Regions from separate parts of the Candidatus Enterococcus mangumiae genome, predicted to be linked through region 1. Evidence: predicted binding sites of a transcription regulator. Region 1 holds the regulator's gene; each other region holds the start of a gene.
What was found. Region 1 encodes CtsR, which represses protease genes until heat stress. Its sites were predicted from a motif close to TTGGTCAAAAAAGGTCAAANA; they were not measured.
Positions count from the first base shown of each region.

Region 2: the regulator CtsR is predicted to act here: its motif matches at 3,240-3,260, upstream of clpB (ATP-dependent chaperone ClpB).
Region 3: the regulator CtsR is predicted to act here: its motif matches at 2,691-2,711, upstream of DOK79_RS10785 (ATP-dependent Clp protease ATP-binding subunit).

Region 1 is NZ_CP147250.1:1,197,145-1,203,258, forward strand. Features, by position in the region: gene DOK79_RS05770 (peptidase U32 family protein) at 1-210, opposite strand, end outside; gene DOK79_RS05775 (ATP-dependent Clp protease ATP-binding subunit) at 468-2,942, opposite strand; gene DOK79_RS05780 (CtsR family transcriptional regulator) at 2,950-3,417, opposite strand; tRNA gene DOK79_RS05785 (tRNA-Arg) at 3,583-3,656, opposite strand; partial or broken gene DOK79_RS05790 (transposase) at 3,819-4,028, shown strand; tRNA gene DOK79_RS05795 (tRNA-Pro) at 4,173-4,246, opposite strand; tRNA gene DOK79_RS05800 (tRNA-Arg) at 4,265-4,338, opposite strand; tRNA gene DOK79_RS05805 (tRNA-Leu) at 4,349-4,434, opposite strand; tRNA gene DOK79_RS05810 (tRNA-Gly) at 4,459-4,530, opposite strand; tRNA gene DOK79_RS05815 (tRNA-Thr) at 4,541-4,613, opposite strand; tRNA gene DOK79_RS05820 (tRNA-Leu) at 4,640-4,721, opposite strand; tRNA gene DOK79_RS05825 (tRNA-Lys) at 4,729-4,801, opposite strand; tRNA gene DOK79_RS05830 (tRNA-Val) at 4,805-4,877, opposite strand; rRNA gene rrf (5S ribosomal RNA) at 4,890-5,005, opposite strand; rRNA gene DOK79_RS05840 (23S ribosomal RNA) at 5,096-6,114, opposite strand, start outside.
Region 2 is NZ_CP147250.1:2,893,837-2,899,950, reverse strand. Features, by position in the region: gene DOK79_RS13800 (diacylglycerol/lipid kinase family protein) at 1-322, shown strand, start outside; gene DOK79_RS13795 (DUF1294 domain-containing protein) at 303-575, shown strand; gene DOK79_RS13790 (lysylphosphatidylglycerol synthase transmembrane domain-containing protein) at 586-1,638, shown strand; gene DOK79_RS13785 (ISL3 family transposase) at 1,768-3,063, opposite strand; gene clpB (ATP-dependent chaperone ClpB) at 3,380-5,989, shown strand.
Region 3 is NZ_CP147250.1:2,260,572-2,266,685, forward strand. Features, by position in the region: gene DOK79_RS10780 (DUF1827 family protein) at 1-149, opposite strand, end outside; gene DOK79_RS10785 (ATP-dependent Clp protease ATP-binding subunit) at 346-2,583, opposite strand; gene DOK79_RS10790 (phosphocarrier protein HPr) at 3,115-3,381, shown strand; gene ptsP (phosphoenolpyruvate--protein phosphotransferase) at 3,381-5,108, shown strand; gene DOK79_RS10800 (glycosyltransferase family 4 protein) at 5,277-6,114, shown strand, end outside.

The sequences.
Region 1 (6,114 bases):
TTCAGGGTGAATGATCCCATTGACAGCTATATTTACTTTTTTACCGTAACGATGTGCAAGCTCGACTAATTCGCGTTGCTCTTCTCTTGTAAAAGAAGCTGGTAAGCGCAGGCCAAAGCGTTCTTCCCCAAAATACAGGGTGTCAGTGCCTGCCTCAAGCAATGCTTCTGCTTGTTTCATTGACTCTATAGTAGTTATGATTTCGATCATCATTTCCTCCTCCTACAACTCCATAATAGTAGCACAGCTCTGAAAACTTTCCAATACTTCTTACATTTATTATTGATTGTAACGCGATTGTAAAATAAGCACATCAACCTAAGCAAAACATGCTGTTTAACAGCCTAGTTAAACAACGGACAGAAGGATCTGATAGCGGAAATAAACCAGAAAGCCCAAAAATCAGACGATTTCTGGGCTTTCTGGTTTATTGAGGTGGCACAATTTCACAACCTATAATTTTATCATCATACTTTAGCAGTCACTTTTTTAGGTTCACGTACATTTACCGTGATTTTACCTTTCGAAGCGCCGACAGTGATTTGATCTCCTAAATGGATCTCACCGCCAAGTAATGCTTCGCTCAAGCGATCTTCTACTTCTTTTTGCAATGCCCGTCTTAGAGGACGTGCGCCATACTCTGGATCAAAACCGACTTTGCCGATCACATCAACTGCCGCTGGTGTGATTTTCACTTGGATATCTTGTTCTTTCAATCGCTTGACGATCGATTGGCTCATGATTTGAACAATCGCATGGACCTCGTCTTTTGTTAATGAATGGAACACAACTGTTTCATCGATACGGTTCAAGAATTCAGGACGAAAAGCTTTCTTCAACTCTTCAAGTATCCGTTTTTGCATCGCTTGATGATCCTTTGTAATATCTTGTACATTGAAGCCAACATTTTTTTCTTCTCGAATTTGTGTTGCTCCAATATTAGAAGTCATAATCATGATCGTATTTCTAAAGTCGACTTTTCTTCCTTTAGCATCGGTTAAATGACCATCATCTAATACTTGTAACAATAGATTGAAGACATCTGGATGAGCTTTTTCCACTTCGTCTAGCAAGATAACTGAGTAAGGTTTTTGACGGATTTTTTCTGTCAATTGTCCGCCTTCATCATATCCCACATAACCTGGCGGTGAACCAATCAAGCGGCTCGTACTATATTTTTCCATGAACTCGGACATATCAACACGAATCAAGGCATCCTCTTCACCAAACATCACTTCCGACAATGCTTTCGCAAGCTCTGTTTTCCCTACCCCTGTTGGGCCTAAAAACATGAAGGAACCAATTGGACGATTTGGATCTTTTAAGCCACTACGCGCCCGACGAATGGCACGAGACACAGCTTTAACTGCTTCATCTTGTCCAACGACACGTTCGTGAAGTAAGGCTTCTAGCTCCAACAATCGTTGACTTTCTTTCTTCTCTAACTGTTGCAATGGCACACCTGTCCATTCAGAAACAACAGTAGCCACATCTTCTTCAGTGACACGATCTGCAAAGCCATTTTTATGTTTTGCTTCGATCGCTAATCGTTTTTCTAATTTCTTCATTAAGCTTTTTTCTTGTCTACGTAGATGCGCAGCAGTTTCAAAATCTTGCTTTTGAATGGCACGCTCTTTGTCTTTGTTCAATTGTTCGATCTCTTGCTTCAAGATCGCCGTTTCTGACAAATCATCTGCTTGCTCCAATCGAACTTTTGCTGCCGATTCATCGATCAAGTCGATTGCTTTATCCGGTAATTGTCTAGAAGTGATATAACGAACAGACAGATTGACCGCTGCTCGCACGGCTTCATCTGTGATCTCCACATGATGATGTTCTTCATAGCGTGAACGTAGGCCACGTAAGATTTCTTCTGCTTCATCCGCTGTCGGTTCATCTACTTGGATACGTGCAAAACGTCGCTCTAATGCAGAATCTTTTTCAATATATTTTTGGTATTCATCTAATGTGGTTGCACCGATCGTCTGTAACTCACCACGCGCTAATGCCGGCTTCAAAATATTCGAGGCATCGATCGCACCTTCTGCCCCACCTGCGCCGATCAACGTGTGTAGCTCATCAATAAAGAGGATCACTTGACCGTCATGATAAATTTCATCAATTACTTTTTTCATTCGATCTTCAAATTCACCACGATACTTCGTTCCAGCGACCAATGCACCCATGTCTAACATCATCAAACGTTTTGTTCGCATTTCTTCAGGGACTTCACCTAAAATAATTTTTTGAGCTAAACCTTCCGCAATCGCTGTTTTACCAACACCAGGTTCCCCCACCAATACGGGATTGTTTTTTGTTCGACGACTAAGGATTTGGATCAAGCGTTTGACTTCTCTTGAACGTCCTACGACTGGATCTAGTCTGTTTTCTTTTGCTAACTTTGTTAAATCTCTAGCTAAAGAATCCAATGTCGGGGTTCCTTGTGTCATTGCACGTTTTTCTTGGGGATTACGACGGCGAATACCACCACTGTTCGAGTCTGTACCCATCGTACGCTTCAATGACTGACGAACTTTACTCAAACTGATGCCAAGGTTGATCATGATACGTGTAGCCATGATACTTTCATCTTTTAATAGACTAAGTAAAATATGTTCAGTGCCTACCTTTTGTGCGCCCATTTTATTCACTTCGCTATTTGCCAAAGCAAAAATTTGTTTCATCCGAGGGGAATAAGGTAGTAATGCACCTTTTGCATAAGTTTTCACTGTCCCATAACCGACTAAATGTTCGATTTCTTCGTAAATATCTTTTTCATTTAATTTCATTTCTCGTAATACTTTTCCAGCAATCCCATCAGGTTCGATCACTAAAGCCAACAATATATGTTCTGAACTTACCGCTTGATGTTTGAAGCGTTTTGCTTCTTCTTGGGCAATTTCTAAGACACGTTGCGCTCTTTCTGTAAATATCTCTGCCATTTAATCTTCACTTCCCGTCTTCATAGCTTAATCGTTCTAAAAATGCTCGTAGAATGCGAGCACGCGTATAATCTTCTGTCTCATTGATGTTCAACGTATTTTTAGCAATGGCGCTCAACATCAAGTTTCCTTCTTTTTTGGTAATGATTTGGTCTTCATATAATTTCTGAATAATGGCATAGGCGTTTTTTTCATTGATGGTTTCACCAAACAACAAATTGATTCGTTCAAGCATTTGTTTCTTATCCGACATTCTCACTTTAGCAATCCGGATATACCCACCGCCACCACGTTTACTCTCTACAAGATAGCCTCGTTGGATCGTAAAGCGTGTATTGATCACGTAATTGATTTGCGAAGGAACGCAGTTAAAAAGGTCTGCCAATTCAATCCTTCGAAGCTCGATCATCTCATTTTTTTCTAGGATCTTTTTTATATATGATTCAATTAGATCCGAAGTATTTTGTTGTGCCATCCCACTCATTCCTTTGACTAATATTGACCTTAATTATAGCGAATTTACAGATAGAAAGAAAGGAGAACGCTTGTTAGGTGTTTGATTCGAAGATAACGATAAGAGACGATTTTTTTTATGTAAATAAAAAAAACTAGGAATTCAATGAAGTCCCAGTTTTTCCAACGCGCCCAAGAGGAGTCGAACCCCTAACCTTTTGATCCGTAGTCAAACACTCTATCCAATTGAGCTATGGGCGCATATTCAGTTAACAATGATAATCATACGATAAATTTTAGAATAAAGCAAGCTGTTATAAGACTTTATAATAATTATTTTCAAGTTTTTATTTATCCGCTTCATTTCATATCTTTAGTTTTCGTACGAGCAATTCCTATTAGCTTATCACCAATATCACAATATTAGATGAAGAATTTCGAATAAAACTACAAAATCTTCTCAGCTATGAAGAAGGGATTCGTCATTTCTTGATCTACCTTACTCTAATGGAAAAATAGAAGCAAAGAACACACCAACATCAAGCACTCAAACGAGTGTCTTATGGCTTTAAATCATTTGAGAACATGCGCATCCGAATCTTTTTGACGAATCAAGTCATTCACGTAAAATAACGAAGAAAATCCGGAGAAGAAGTGTTCACTTCCTCTTCCGGATTTCACTTGATTGAACTCATCAGTCCTTATTGACAAAGAGCCAAAAAAAGACCGAAACAGAAAGTAACCCTTCTGTTTCGGACATCTCATTACTAATTAAAATCGGGAAGACAGGATTCGAACCTGCGACCCCTTGGTCCCAAACCAAGTGCTCTACCAAGCTGAGCTACTTCCCGTAAAAAATAAAAAGACTACGCGCCCAAGAGGAGTCGAACCCCTAACCTTTTGATCCGTAGTCAAACACTCTATCCAATTGAGCTATGGGCGCATATTTGTAATGCCGAGGACCGGAATCGAACCGGTACGGTGATCACTCACCGCAGGATTTTAAGTCCTGTGCGTCTGCCAGTTCCGCCACCCCGGCGCGTAGTACGTAGTACTTTGGCAAAGCGGAAAACGGGGTTCGAACCCGCGACCCCCACCTTGGCAAGGTGGTGCTCTACCACTGAGCTATTTCCGCGTATTTACGATGCCGGCTAAAGGACTTGAACCCTCGACCCTCTGATTACAAATCAGATGCTCTACCAACTGAGCTAAGCCGGCGTAAAAAAATAGAATAAATCATATGATGCGGGTGAAGGGACTTGAACCCCCACGCCGTAAGGCGCTAGATCCTAAATCTAGTGCGTCTGCCAATTCCGCCACACCCGCAAAAATATGAGCCGTACAGGGCTCGAACCTGTGACCCTCTGATTAAAAGTCAGATGCTCTACCAACTGAGCTAACGGCTCATATGGAGGTTAACGGGATCGAACCGCTGACCCTCTGCTTGTAAGGCAGATGCTCTCCCAGCTGAGCTAAACCTCCAAAGATAACAAAGCGTGGCGGCGTCCTACTCTCACAAGGGGCAACCCCTCACTACAATCGGCGCTAAGAAGCTTAACTTCTGTGTTCGGCATGGTTACAGGTGTATCCTTCTCGCCATCGCCACCACACTTGGTGTTATCTATTTCTGAGTAAATCTTGTTCACTCAAAACTGGATTTGAAGTATCAGTAAGAAACTCTCCGAGTTTTTCATTTTATTTTGGTTAAGTCCTCGATCGATTAGTATCAGTCCGCTCCATACATCACTGTACTTCCACTTCTGACCTATCTACCTGATCATCTCTCAGGGATCTTACTTTCTTAAAGAAATGGGAAATCTCATCTTGAGGTGGGCTTCACACTTAGATGCTTTCAGCGTTTATCCCTTCCCTACATAGCTACCCAGCAATGCCCTTGGCAGAACAACTGGTACACCAGCGGTAAGTCCATCCCGGTCCTCTCGTACTAAGGACAGCTCCTCTCAAATTTCCAACGCCCGCGACGGATAGGGACCGAACTGTCTCACGACGTTCTGAACCCAGCTCGCGTGCCGCTTTAATGGGCGAACAGCCCAACCCTTGGGACCGACTACAGCCCCAGGATGCGACGAGCCGACATCGAGGTGCCAAACCTCCCCGTCGATGTGGACTCTTGGGGGAGATAAGCCTGTTATCCCCAGGGTAGCTTTTATCCGTTGAGCGATGGCCCTTCCATGCGGAACCACCGGATCACTAAGCCCGACTTTCGTCCCTGCTCGACTTGTAGGTCTCGCAGTCAAGCTCCCTTCTGCCTTTACACTCTTCGAATGATTTCCAACCATTCTGAGGGAACCTTTGGGCGCCTCCGTTACTCTTTAGGAGGCGACCGCCCCAGTCAAACTGCCCATCTGACACTGTCTCCCACCACGATCAGTGGTGCGGGTTAGAGTGGCCATAACGCAGGGGTAGTATCCCACCAGCGCCTCCATCGAAACTAGCGTTCCGATTTCTACGGCTCCTACCTATCCTGTACATGCGGTACAGACACTCAATATCAAACTACAGTAAAGCTCCATGGGGTCTTTCCGTCCTGTCGCGGGTAACCTGCATCTTCACAGGTACTAAAATTTCACCGAGTCTCTCGTTGAGACAGTGCCCAAATCGTTACGCCTTTCGTGCGGGTCGGAACTTACCCGACAAGGAATTTCGCTACCTTAGGACCGTTATAGTTACGGCCGCCGTTTACTGGGGCTTCAATTCG
Region 2 (6,114 bases), 1.6 Mb from region 1:
CACTCGTTTCGATGATTCCGCAGCACCAGATGATGGCAAGTTCCACATCACCATCGTGCCTTCATTAGATTTTTTCCGTTTTGCTTTTTATTTACCTCGAATGATCAAAGGAAAAATCTATTCTGTTCCTGGTATCAAGTACATGACTGCAAGTCAAATCAATATCCAAGCACGAGAAAAGAAAGTAACGACTCGAACAGATGGCGATACGACAGACGACTTGCCGATCGAATTAAAAGTCATTCCAGAAGGTATTGCGATCTACGTACCAAAAGAAGAAAATCAATCGTTGGAGGAAAGCGATGGAAGTATTGATGTATAATCCCTTGTGGTTTTACTTGTTCATTGTCAATGTGTATCTTTTTGGCTTGATGGGGTATGATAAACGTCAGGCAAAAAAAGGCGCATGGCGTGTTCCTGAAAGTAATTTGTTGTTTGTCAGTTTGTTAGGCGGAGGTTTAGGTGGTCTGATCGCTCAGCGTGTATTTCGCCACAAAACCAAAAAAGTAAAGTTCACGGTCGTTTTCATACTAGGAATTATGATCGATCTCATCTTGATCTATTTTTTCCATTAAGGAGTCATACATGTCTACTAAAGGAACAAAAATCAAAATTATCATTAATCTATTATTAGTAACTACTATTCTTGCTATTATTTATTATTTGATCAATCAATCTTTTGCAGATATTTTTAAAGAGTTGCTTTCAACAAGTGTCCAAGTACTTCTGGCAATGTTTTTTTTCGGCACACTTTACCAAGTCGTTGAAGGGCGTTCGATCAAAGAGATTGCAAAACCTTTTTCTGACTCGTTCAGCACAAGCGATGGCTTCTGGACTTCTTGTTATATTGCCTTTTACCGAATCGTTTCTTTCGGGACGGGTACACTGATTTCTGAAATTTATTTTTACAATAAAAAAGGGATGAAATTTTCTCAAGGAGCGGGAGTCACTGCGCTGCATATGATCATGTACAAACTAGCAGTGATCACTTATGCGGTCATTGGCTTGATCGTTCAATTCTCCTTGTTCTACGAAAAAGCGCCAAATATGATTTGGTTCATCATTGCAGGGATCATTTTAACGGCTTTGATCATCTTATTTCTAGTAACGATATCTGTGAGTTTGAATCTGCAAGTCTTTTTCGTCAAAATCTCCAATCGGTTATTCAAAAGTGACCGCCTGCGAGGCTGGGTCGATACGTGCAACACGCAAATTTATTCTTTAAGAGAAACTGTACAAACGATCATTAAAGACCGCACTGCGTTGGTCAGGATCTATTGTTGGAACCTATTGAAACTACTATGTTGGTATGTCATGCCCTACCTTTTTCTAGTAGAAAATCATCCAACACTTGATTTTCTTTTGACATTTTCATTTATTAGCTTTGCAGTCGTCTTGTCAGGAGTGTTGCCAACACCCGCGGGCATTGGTTCGTTTGAGTTTGTTTATCTTTTACTGTTTCGTCCAGTGGTTGGAACAGTTGATGCGGTTTCTTCCTTATTGCTTTACCGATTTGGTTCGTTTATTTTACCTTTCATCTATGGTTTTTTCTATGTGATTGCAGAAAGACGGAACATCTTACGTCAAGAAATCAACGAAGTAAAGGCAGAAAAAAAGCGTGCAAAAGGAAAAATCTGATTTGCTTTTGATACTCATATACTTAGAATCCGGAAGAAAAAATCTGGCTCTTTGTCAATAAGGACTGATGAGTGCAATCAAGTGAAATCCGGAAGAAGAAGTGAACACTTCTTCTCCGGATTTTCTTCGTTATTTGACGTGAATGACTTGATTCGTCAAAAAGATTCGGATGCGCATGTTCTCAAATGATTTAAAGCCATAAGACACTCGTTTGAGTGTTTTGATGTGGGTGTTTTTTGCTTCAATTTTCCCATTAGAGTAAGGATAAATCAAAGAATGACGAATCCCTTCTTCATAGCTCAGAAGATTTTGTAGTTTTAGCCGAAATTCTTTATCTAATGTTTCTGGTAACTGATGCAAGAGAGTGAAAAATGACTCGTGGTCTTTGTCACGAAAGGCATCCGCTAGTTCATGGAACGCTTGATAGGCGACTTTCAAGGCAGTTGAAGCACTTAATAAACGGTCAAGCACCATGGCTTCTGTCAGGTAAGGATACTTTGGGGCACGAAAGCTATGCCAAGTTTTATATTCTGTGTGGTTGATATTCTTCCGATTTTTGGTGAGTAAGCGCCAATGGCTTTTTAATTTCCTTGGCATTGTCCGATTGCCCGAAGCAATCAGGCGTTTCATTTCACGGACACGAAAATCTTGGAACGCTTGATTCATGTGTTTGATCACATGAAAACGATCAATGACCAGTTTGGCATGAGGAAATACTTTTTTTGTTAGTTGAAAATACGCCGCATTCATATCAGTAACTAAATAGTCGACGTCAGATGGATTCACACATGTCTGGAAATAAGTGGTCAACCGAGACAATTTTCGAGTGGGTAAGATATCAACTAATTGCCCGGTTTCCCCATCGGCACAAATAAAACTCATCTTATCTTCTGAGGATACATGGGAACGAAATTCATCGACCATCAATACTTTGGGCAGGTGGCGCTTGGCTTGTTTTGGTAAATAGGTTTTTAACGACTTCAAAATACGCGTCACCGTTGGAATAGACACCTGGCAATGCTTTGCGATAAAAGATAAGGAGACCTTTTCGGTGAGTAAAGCAATGATTTTCATTTTTACATGCTCGGCAATCGAATGATTTGGCCGAACAAAATAGCTTTGGGCTGTCCAATGGGTATGGCAGTTTCTACAGTGATAACGTTGTTTCTTCAGCCGCATGATTAGCGGTAAATGGTTGAATTGATCGAAACGAATGCAGGTCATTTTCTTGCCATTTTTGACAATGACCGTTTTCCCCTTCGAATCTCTCACGGCAGAGCCACAAGTCAAACAAGCAGAAGTAGGAGGAGCTAACACTGCGTCAATAACTAAAGTATTGGTTTGATGGAACGTTTCGTAAGAAACATCTTGGATGGTTAAATATTTATCTGTTAATCGGAGCATTTTTTTGATAGAATTTTCCATAGAGCATATCGTCCTCTCAGTTGTTTATTTTGTGGTGATTTAATCATACTAGAGAACGATATGTTTTTTAATACCCAAAAAGAAAAAGTGGACTGACGAATCAGAATTGATTCATCAGTCCACTTTATTATAGAGCCAAAAATCTTCCGGATTCTATTTGTTTTTAGTGAGTATAATCTTTGACCAAAGCTGACCAAATGAGTATAATAAGCATGTAAAGGTCAAAGAAAACGAGACTTTAGACGGATTGATTCGGACTAAAGACAACGCTATAGTTGACTTTGACTAAACAACTTCTACCATAGGAGGAAAATATATGAATAGCGAAAAAATGACAACTACGCTCCAAGAAGCGATTGCAGAAGCACAACAAGTAGCAATGACAAGAAAACACCAAGAAATCGATATCGTCCATTTATGGAAGATTTTTTTACAGCCAAATCATTTTGGACGTAATCTTTATACGGATGCAGGGATCGATGCAGACGCATTTGAACAAGAAATCGATCGAGTGTTAGATGAATATCCAACGGTTTCAGGTAGCAATGTCCAATATGGTCAAAACCTTAGCCAAAATCTTTTTCATTTATTGAACGAAGCCGATCAATTGAGAGAAAGCTTTGGCGATGAATTCTTATCGACTGAGATCGTGCTTTTAGCTTTGATGAAATTAAAAAATTACCCCTTGACTGTTTATTTGACAAAACAAGGGCTGAATGAAAAAGAATTACGTAAAAATATCGAAGACATGAGAGGAGGAGAGCGTGTGACCTCTAAAAACCAAGAAGAACAATATAAAGCGTTAGAAAAATATGGTGTCGATCTAGTGCAACAAGTCCGCAGCGGAAAAATGGACCCGATCATTGGTCGAGATGAAGAGATACGTGATGTGATCCGTATTTTATCACGTAAAACCAAAAATAATCCAGTGTTGATCGGAGAACCTGGGGTTGGTAAAACAGCGATCGTTGAAGGATTAGCCCAACGAATCGTACGTAAAGATGTACCTGAAAACTTAAAAGACAAAACGATTTTTTCTTTAGACATGGGCGCCTTGATCGCTGGAGCAAAATTCCGTGGAGAATTTGAAGAGCGGTTAAAAGCAGTCTTAAAAGAAGTCAAGAAAAGTGATGGGCGGATCATCTTATTTATCGATGAGATCCATAACATCGTGGGGGCAGGTAAAACAGAAGGCAGTATGGATGCCGGTAACTTACTAAAACCGATGTTAGCGCGCGGAGAACTTCATTTGATCGGCGCGACTACGTTAGATGAATACCGTCAATATATGGAAAAGGATAAAGCGTTAGAACGCCGATTCCAAAAAGTATTGGTCAAAGAGCCAACTGTCGAAGATACGATCAGCATTCTTCGAGGATTGAAAGAGCGCTTTGAGATCCACCATAGCGTCAATATCCACGATAATGCTTTAGTGGCGGCAGCTACACTATCCGACCGTTATATCACCGATCGCTTTTTACCTGATAAAGCCATTGATTTGATCGATGAAGCAAGTGCTACGATCCGCGTGGAAATGAATTCCATGCCAACTGAATTGGACCAAGTTACTCGTCGGCTTATGCAGTTGGAGATCGAGGAAGCCGCTTTGAAAAAAGAATCTGATGATGCAAGTAAGAAACGTCTGAAAAATCTCCAAGAAGAGTTGGCAGATCTTCGAGAAGAAGCCAATGCGATGAAGATGCAATGGGAAACAGAAAAAGAAGAAGTAAACACTGTTTCGTCAAAACGTGCAGAAATCGACAAAGCAAAACATGAGTTAGAAGATGCAGAAAACAATTATGATCTTGAACGTGCCGCTGTTTTACGCCATGGAACGATTCCACAATTAGAAAAAGAACTACAAGAATTAGAAGCCAAAACGAAAGACAGCGACATCAAGATGGTGCAAGAATCTGTTACTGAAAATGAAATTGCCCAAGTCGTTGGTCGTTTAACAGGGATTCCAGTGACGAAACTAGTGGAAGGTGAAAGAGAAAAACTGATCAAGTTGAACGAAACACTCCACAAACGTGTCATTGGCCAAGATGAGGCCGTAGATGCAGTCAGTGATGCGGTGATCCGCTCACGCGCTGGGTTACAAGATCCTAACCGCCCATTAGGTTCCTTCCTCTTCTTAGGACCTACAGGTGTAGGGAAAACGGAATTAGCCAAAGCATTAGCAGAAAACTTATTTGATTCTGAAGACCATATGGTGCGGATCGATATGAGTGAATATATGGAAAAACATGCCGTCTCTCGTTTAGTAGGAGCGCCTCCAGGCTATATCGGCTATGAAGAAGGCGGACAGCTTACAGAAGCGGTGCGAAGAAATCCATATACGATCGTCTTGCTGGATGAAATCGAAAAAGCTCATCCAGATGTCTTTAATATTTTATTACAAGTACTGGACGATGGCCGTTTAACTGATTCAAAAGGTCGTGTCGTTGACTTTAAAAATACGGTGATGATCATGACAAGTAACATTGGTTCACAATTGTTACTTGAAGGCGTCACAGCAGAAGGGACGATCCCAGAAGAAGTCGAAGAACAAGTGCGAACGATCCTACGTGGTCATTTCAAACCAGAATTCTTGAATCGAATCGATGATACAATTCTCTTTACGCCACTAAGTCTAAATAATGTCAAAGGAATCGTTGAAAAAATGGTCACTCATTTGGCTCACCGTTTAGAAAGCCAAGATATTCTCTTGGAAATCAGTGATGAAGCGAAAACGTGGATTGCCGAAAATGCGTATGAACCTGCTTATGGAGCTCGTCCATTGAAACGATTTATCACAAAAGAAGTCGAAACGCCATTGGCAAAAGAAATCGTAGCTGGAAAAATCATGCCAAAATCAAAAGTAACGATCACTTTGTTTGATAATCATTTAGCATTCGCAACAGAAAGTTTACCCGAAGAGGAATAACAGCAACTGTTCAACCAATTCTGTTGGTTGATGGAGTTGAACCCAGAACCTGTCAAAGCAGAGGACTTTTCAAATAGTCTCTGCTTTGACAGGTTTTTTTTTTCGTCTATACTTAATAAACAATT
Region 3 (6,114 bases), 1.1 Mb from region 1:
GTTAGGACGATTTCATTATGCTCAGGAGCTTCTGTATAAATAACAGTTGTATTTCCGGCAGTATATACCTTGACCATATGTGCATCTGTATTTTCCAACTGATTTAAAACTAATCGTGAATGGCTGTTTGTTACATTAACTAGTTTCATGGCGCTCACCTCTCTTATGTATTTAAGAAATAACTTACCTTAAGTATAATTTTTTTTTAGTAAATTGAACAGCATTTTGTCTTTTTAAAAATAAAAGAATTAGGAAAATTTAGTTACTATTTTTTTCAAAAATCAAAATAAAAGCGGAGAGTGGCAAACTCTCCGCTCGATTTTTTGCTGATTTCTTAGCATGAAATTATTCTGTCGGTTCGTTGTTTGCTTCTTTGACTAAACGTTCAGGTTTAGACGTGATGACGATTTTATCGTCTTTATCTAATTTTGCTTTAAGATCATGGATCGTTGGATGGTCAAGATAGAATTCAGCAATGCCGTCTTCGATTTGTTCTTGGATCGTTCGACGTAATGGTCGTGCGCCCATTGCTGGATCGTATCCTAGATCGACCAATTTTTCTTTGACATTGGTAGGAACATCAACATGCAACTGTTGTGCAGCTAACAGTTGGTTCACATCATCAAGCATAAGACTAACGATCGTCATCAAGTTTTCTTTTGATAATGCGATAAATTCGATGATGCCGTCAAAACGGTTCAAGAACTCAGGTGTGAAGTAGTTGTTCAATTGATTCAAGACAGAACGAGTCACACCTTCACGAGCGGCACCAAAGCCGACATTTGCTTCTACTTTTCCGGTACCCGCATTACTTGTCATGATGATGATCGTATCTTTGAAGCTGACAGTACGTCCTTGAGCATCTGTTAATCGTCCATCATCTAAGATTTGCAAGAACATGTGTAAGACATCAGGATGCGCTTTTTCTACTTCATCTAGTAGTACTAAGCTATACGGATTTCTACGTACTTTTTCAGTCAATTGACCAGCTTCTTCATAGCCGACATAGCCTGGAGGAGAACCAATCAATTTAGCGACACTGTGTTTTTCCATGTATTCTGACATATCAAAACGGATCATTGATTCTTCAGATCCAAATAATTCGTATGCAAGTTGTTTCGCTAATTCTGTTTTACCGACACCGGTAGGACCGACAAATAAGAAAGAACCGATCGGACGTTTTTTCTTACTCAAACCAACTCGATTACGACGGATCGCTTTTGCTACGCGATCAACTGCATCATTTTGTCCGATAACATGTTTCTTCAAGTCGTCAGCTAAGTTTTTCAATTGTGTTTGTTCTTTTTCTTTTAATTCACCAACAGGGATTCCTGTCCGTTGTTCGACGATTTTTTCCATATCTTTTTCAGAGATCACAGGAATTTCTTCTTCTGAAAGTTGACGTTCTTGCATTTTTTTCAATTTATTGATTTGATCGCGGTAATAAGCCGCTTTTTCGAAATCTTCTTCTTTAGAAGCTAATAGTTTTTGTTCTTCTGCTTCTTCCAATTTCTTTTCGATCGTTTTTGGATCAACGATTTGGATCGTCAAGTTTTTCTTAGAGCCTGTTTCATCTAGCAAGTCGATGGCTTTATCTGGTAAAAAGCGATCTTGGATATAGCGATTCGACAATCTAGCCGCAGCTTCGATCGCTGCATCCGTATATTTGACATGATGATAATCTTCGTAACGATTTTGTAGTCCTTTTAAAATGCTGATCGTTTCATCTACGGAAGGTTCATCCACACGAACGGGTTGCATGCGTCGTTCTAACGCTGCGTCTTTTTCGATGATTCGATATTCATTCAATGTAGTTGCACCGACCATTTGTAATTCACCACGCGCTAACGCAGGTTTTAAAATGTTGCCGGCATCCATATTGCCATCTCCGGCTGAACCAGCCCCAACGATTTCGTGGACTTCATCAATAAATAGGATGACATTTTCGGCTTGTCTGATTTCTTCAATCAGTTTTTGCATACGTTCTTCAAACTGACCACGGATCCCTGTGCCTTGGACAAGTGAAACGACGTCTAAGCGAATGACTTCTTTGTCCAGCAGTTTTTGTGGGACATCGCCATCAACGATTTTTTGTGCAAGTCCTTCAACGACAGCTGTTTTACCAACACCTGGTTCGCCAATCAATACTGGATTGTTTTTGGTGCGGCGATTCAAGATCTCGATCACACGCTTGATTTCATCATCGCGACCGATAACAGGATCGATTTCGCCTTGGCGTGCTTCTTCTGTGATATTGATCCCATATTCTCCTAAAAGCCCATCCGAAGCTGGTCCTTGAGGTGGTTGCCCCCCGTTGAAATTATTGTTCCCGCCGAATTGGGTAGGTGGTGTTTGTTCAAAGTTGCCTTGTTGTTGCATTTGACGAGACATCGAACGAAATAGATCGTCCAGACTTCCAAAGCCAAATGGATCATTTTGAGCCATACTCGTTAGACCTCCATTTTGCTGATTTTTGATTTTTTGATAACAGCTCTGACAATAGTCAAGTTGTGTACGTTGCCCATTAACAGTCGCATATAAGTGAATCGTTGCTTCATTTTTTCCACAGTTTTGACAAAGCATAAAATATTCACGTCCTTTCAAACATTGGTCGATAGGTCTATTTTACCTCGCGTATTTCTTTGGGTAAAAGAATAACACTTGATCAAACCCATTGAGAAAGTCAAAGTCAATTGACCATTACTGACCATTTGTTTTAATTATACTGAATTTTTGCTGAGACGCAAGTAATTGATTCTTTGGATCGTGGAAAAAATTAAATCAGGTAGGCGTCAAGCCTCATTTGCTGATAATTTTCAGAATTCACAATACAGAAAACGAATACTTTATAGGAAGAATAGTATCATGAAGATCAAGCGAAGATAAAAAAACAAGGTTTCTATCAAAACAGAAGGAATAGAAACTAAGCATGAGATAAATCAGCAAGATACTTTACTGGAATTTCTCTCAATTTAAATGAAAACTGTTGTAACTAAGGAAAAAAAATGGTAATCTTTACAGATGAAAGGGTTCATCTGCTTAGCTCTATCATGGATTGCTAAAAAAGAAAACCCTCACATAAAAACAACACTCACTTAAAGGAGACCGATTAATATGGAAAAGAAAGAATTTCACGTAGTAGCAGAAACTGGGATCCACGCACGTCCAGCTACACTATTAGTACAAACAGCAAGCAAATTTAACTCTGATGTAAACTTAGAGTATAAAGGTAAATCAGTAAACTTAAAATCTATCATGGGCGTAATGTCTTTAGGTGTAGGTCAAGGTTCTGATGTTACTATCACTGCTGAAGGTGCTGACGAAGCAGACGCTATGGCAGCTATCGTTGAAACAATGAAGAAAGAAGGCTTATCTGAATAATGGTTGAAATGCTAAAAGGGATCGCCGCTAGTGACGGAGTAGCCGTTGCAAAAGCTTACCTGCTAGTTCAACCGGATTTATCATTCAGTAAGACGACAGTTGAGGATACTTCAGCTGAAGAAGCTCGTTTAGATGGTGCTTTAGCAAAATCAACTGAAGAATTACAACAAATTCGTGAAAAAGCAGCGCAAAGCTTAGGTGAAGCAGAAGCGCAAGTATTTGACGCACATTTAATGGTTCTTTCAGATCCTGAAATGATAGGTCAAATCAAACAAAACATCAAAGATAACAGCGTAAATGCTGAATCTGCTCTTAAAGAAGTAACTGATATGTATATCGGTATGTTCGAAGCAATGGAAGATAATGCTTACATGCAAGAACGTGCAGCAGATATTCGTGACGTTGCAAAACGTATTTTAGCACATCTACTAGGTGTGACTTTACCAAACCCTTCAATGATCAATGAAGAAGTAGTTGTCGTGGCACATGATTTGACGCCAAGTGACACTGCACAATTAGATCGTAACTTCGTAAAAGCTTTTGTAACAGATATCGGTGGACGTACATCGCATTCTGCGATCATGGCTCGTTCTCTTGAAATCCCAGCAATCGTTGGAACAAAAGAAATCACTGCGAAAGTGAAAGAAGGCGTAATGTTAGCTGTTAACGGAATCGAAGGCGATGTAGTCATTGATCCAACAGCAGAACAAAAAGCTGAATTTGAAAAAATCGGTGCAGATTATGCTGCACAAAAAGCAGAATGGGAAAAACTGAAACATGCTGAAACAGTGACTGCCGATGGCAAACACTTTGAATTAGCAGCCAACATTGGTACACCAAAAGACTTAGTCGGTGTGCATAACAATGGAGGCGAAGCAGTTGGACTTTACCGTACTGAGTTCCTTTATATGGATTCACCAGATTTTCCTACTGAAGAAGACCAATATGTTGCTTATAAAGCAGTATTGGAAGGAATGGAAGGAAAACCTGTCGTTGTTCGTACAATGGATATCGGTGGAGATAAAGAACTACCATACTTGCAATTGCCGCATGAGATGAATCCGTTCTTAGGATACCGTGCATTACGTATCAGCTTGTCAGAACAAGGTGACGACATGTTCCGTACGCAAATGCGTGCGTTGTTACGCGCCTCTGTTCATGGAAACTTGCGTATCATGTTCCCAATGGTTGCTACACTAAAAGAATTCCGTAGTGCAAAAGCAATCTTTGAAGAAGAAAAACAAAAATTAGTAAATGAAGGCATTGAAGTTTCTGATTCGATCCAAGTAGGGATCATGATCGAGATTCCAGCTGCAGCCGTTATTGCGGATAAATTTGCTAAAGAAGTTGACTTCTTCTCAGTAGGAACAAACGACTTGATCCAATACACAATGGCAGCTGACCGTATGAACGAACGTGTTTCATACTTGTACCAACCATACAATCCATCAATCCTACGTTTGATCAAAAACGTCATTGATGCAGCACATGCTGAAGGTAAATGGGCTGGTATGTGTGGAGAAATGGCCGGCGATCAAATGGCTGTTCCTTTACTTGTTGGTATGGGATTAGATGAGTTCTCAATGAGTGCAACATCGATCTTGAAAACACGTAGCTTGATGAAACGTTTAGACACAAGCAAAATGGCTGAACTAGCGGATCGCGCGCTTAATGAGTGCGATACAATGGAAGAAGTCGTAGAGCTTGTCAATGAATATCTAGCTTGATTTTTTAAAACAGGTACAGTATTTGGCTGTGCCTGTTTTTTTGTTTTTATGCAATAAGCAAAATTAAATTCTGCGCTATCTTACAACTTTGTTGGGAAAAAATCGGACTTAAGGTTGAGTGACAGGTTTCAGGCTGTGTTATAATATAAGAGTAAGGGGGCAACATAGATGAAGGTATTACTATATTTTGAAAGTGAGAAGATACTTTCTAAGTCCGGCATTGGTCGTGCACTTGATCATCAAAAACGTGCTCTTAAGGATGTAGGGATCTCCTATACTTTAGATAGTAAGGAAGACTATGATATTTTGCACATCAATACATATGGTATCAATAGTCATAATATGATCAATAAAGCGCGTAGAAACGGCAAGAAAATTATATATCATGCGCATTCAACAGAAGAGGATTTTCGTAATTCCTTTATCGGTTCGAATCAATTATCGCCGTTAGTAAAAAAATATTTAGTTGGTCTGTATGAAAAGGCGGATTACTTGATCACACCAACTCCCTATTCAAAAAAATTACTGAAAAGTTATGGGATCGATTTGCCTATCCAATCAATCTCCAACGGGATCGATTTAGAGAAATATCAACCTGATCCTGTCAAAGAACAAAAATTTAGGCAGTATTTCAATCTGTTACCTGACCAAAAAGTAATCATTTGTGTTGGACTCTTTTTTGCTAGAAAAGGGATCATTGATTTTGTTGAAATAGCAAAACAGATGCCAGACTATACATTTATCTGGTTTGGTCATGTGCCAATGTATTCGATCCCAAGCAACATCCGTAAAATCGTAAAAGAAGATCATCCTGATAATGTTATTTTTCCAGGCTACATTCGAGGCGAGATCATCGAAGGCGCTTATTCAGGAGCGGATTTATTCTTTTTCCCTTCTTATGAAGAAACAGAAGGAATCGTAGTGCTTGAAGCTTTAGCAAGTAAACAAAATGTGTTAGTACGTGATATCCCTGTCTATGAAGGTTGGCTCGAAGATCAAAAAAATT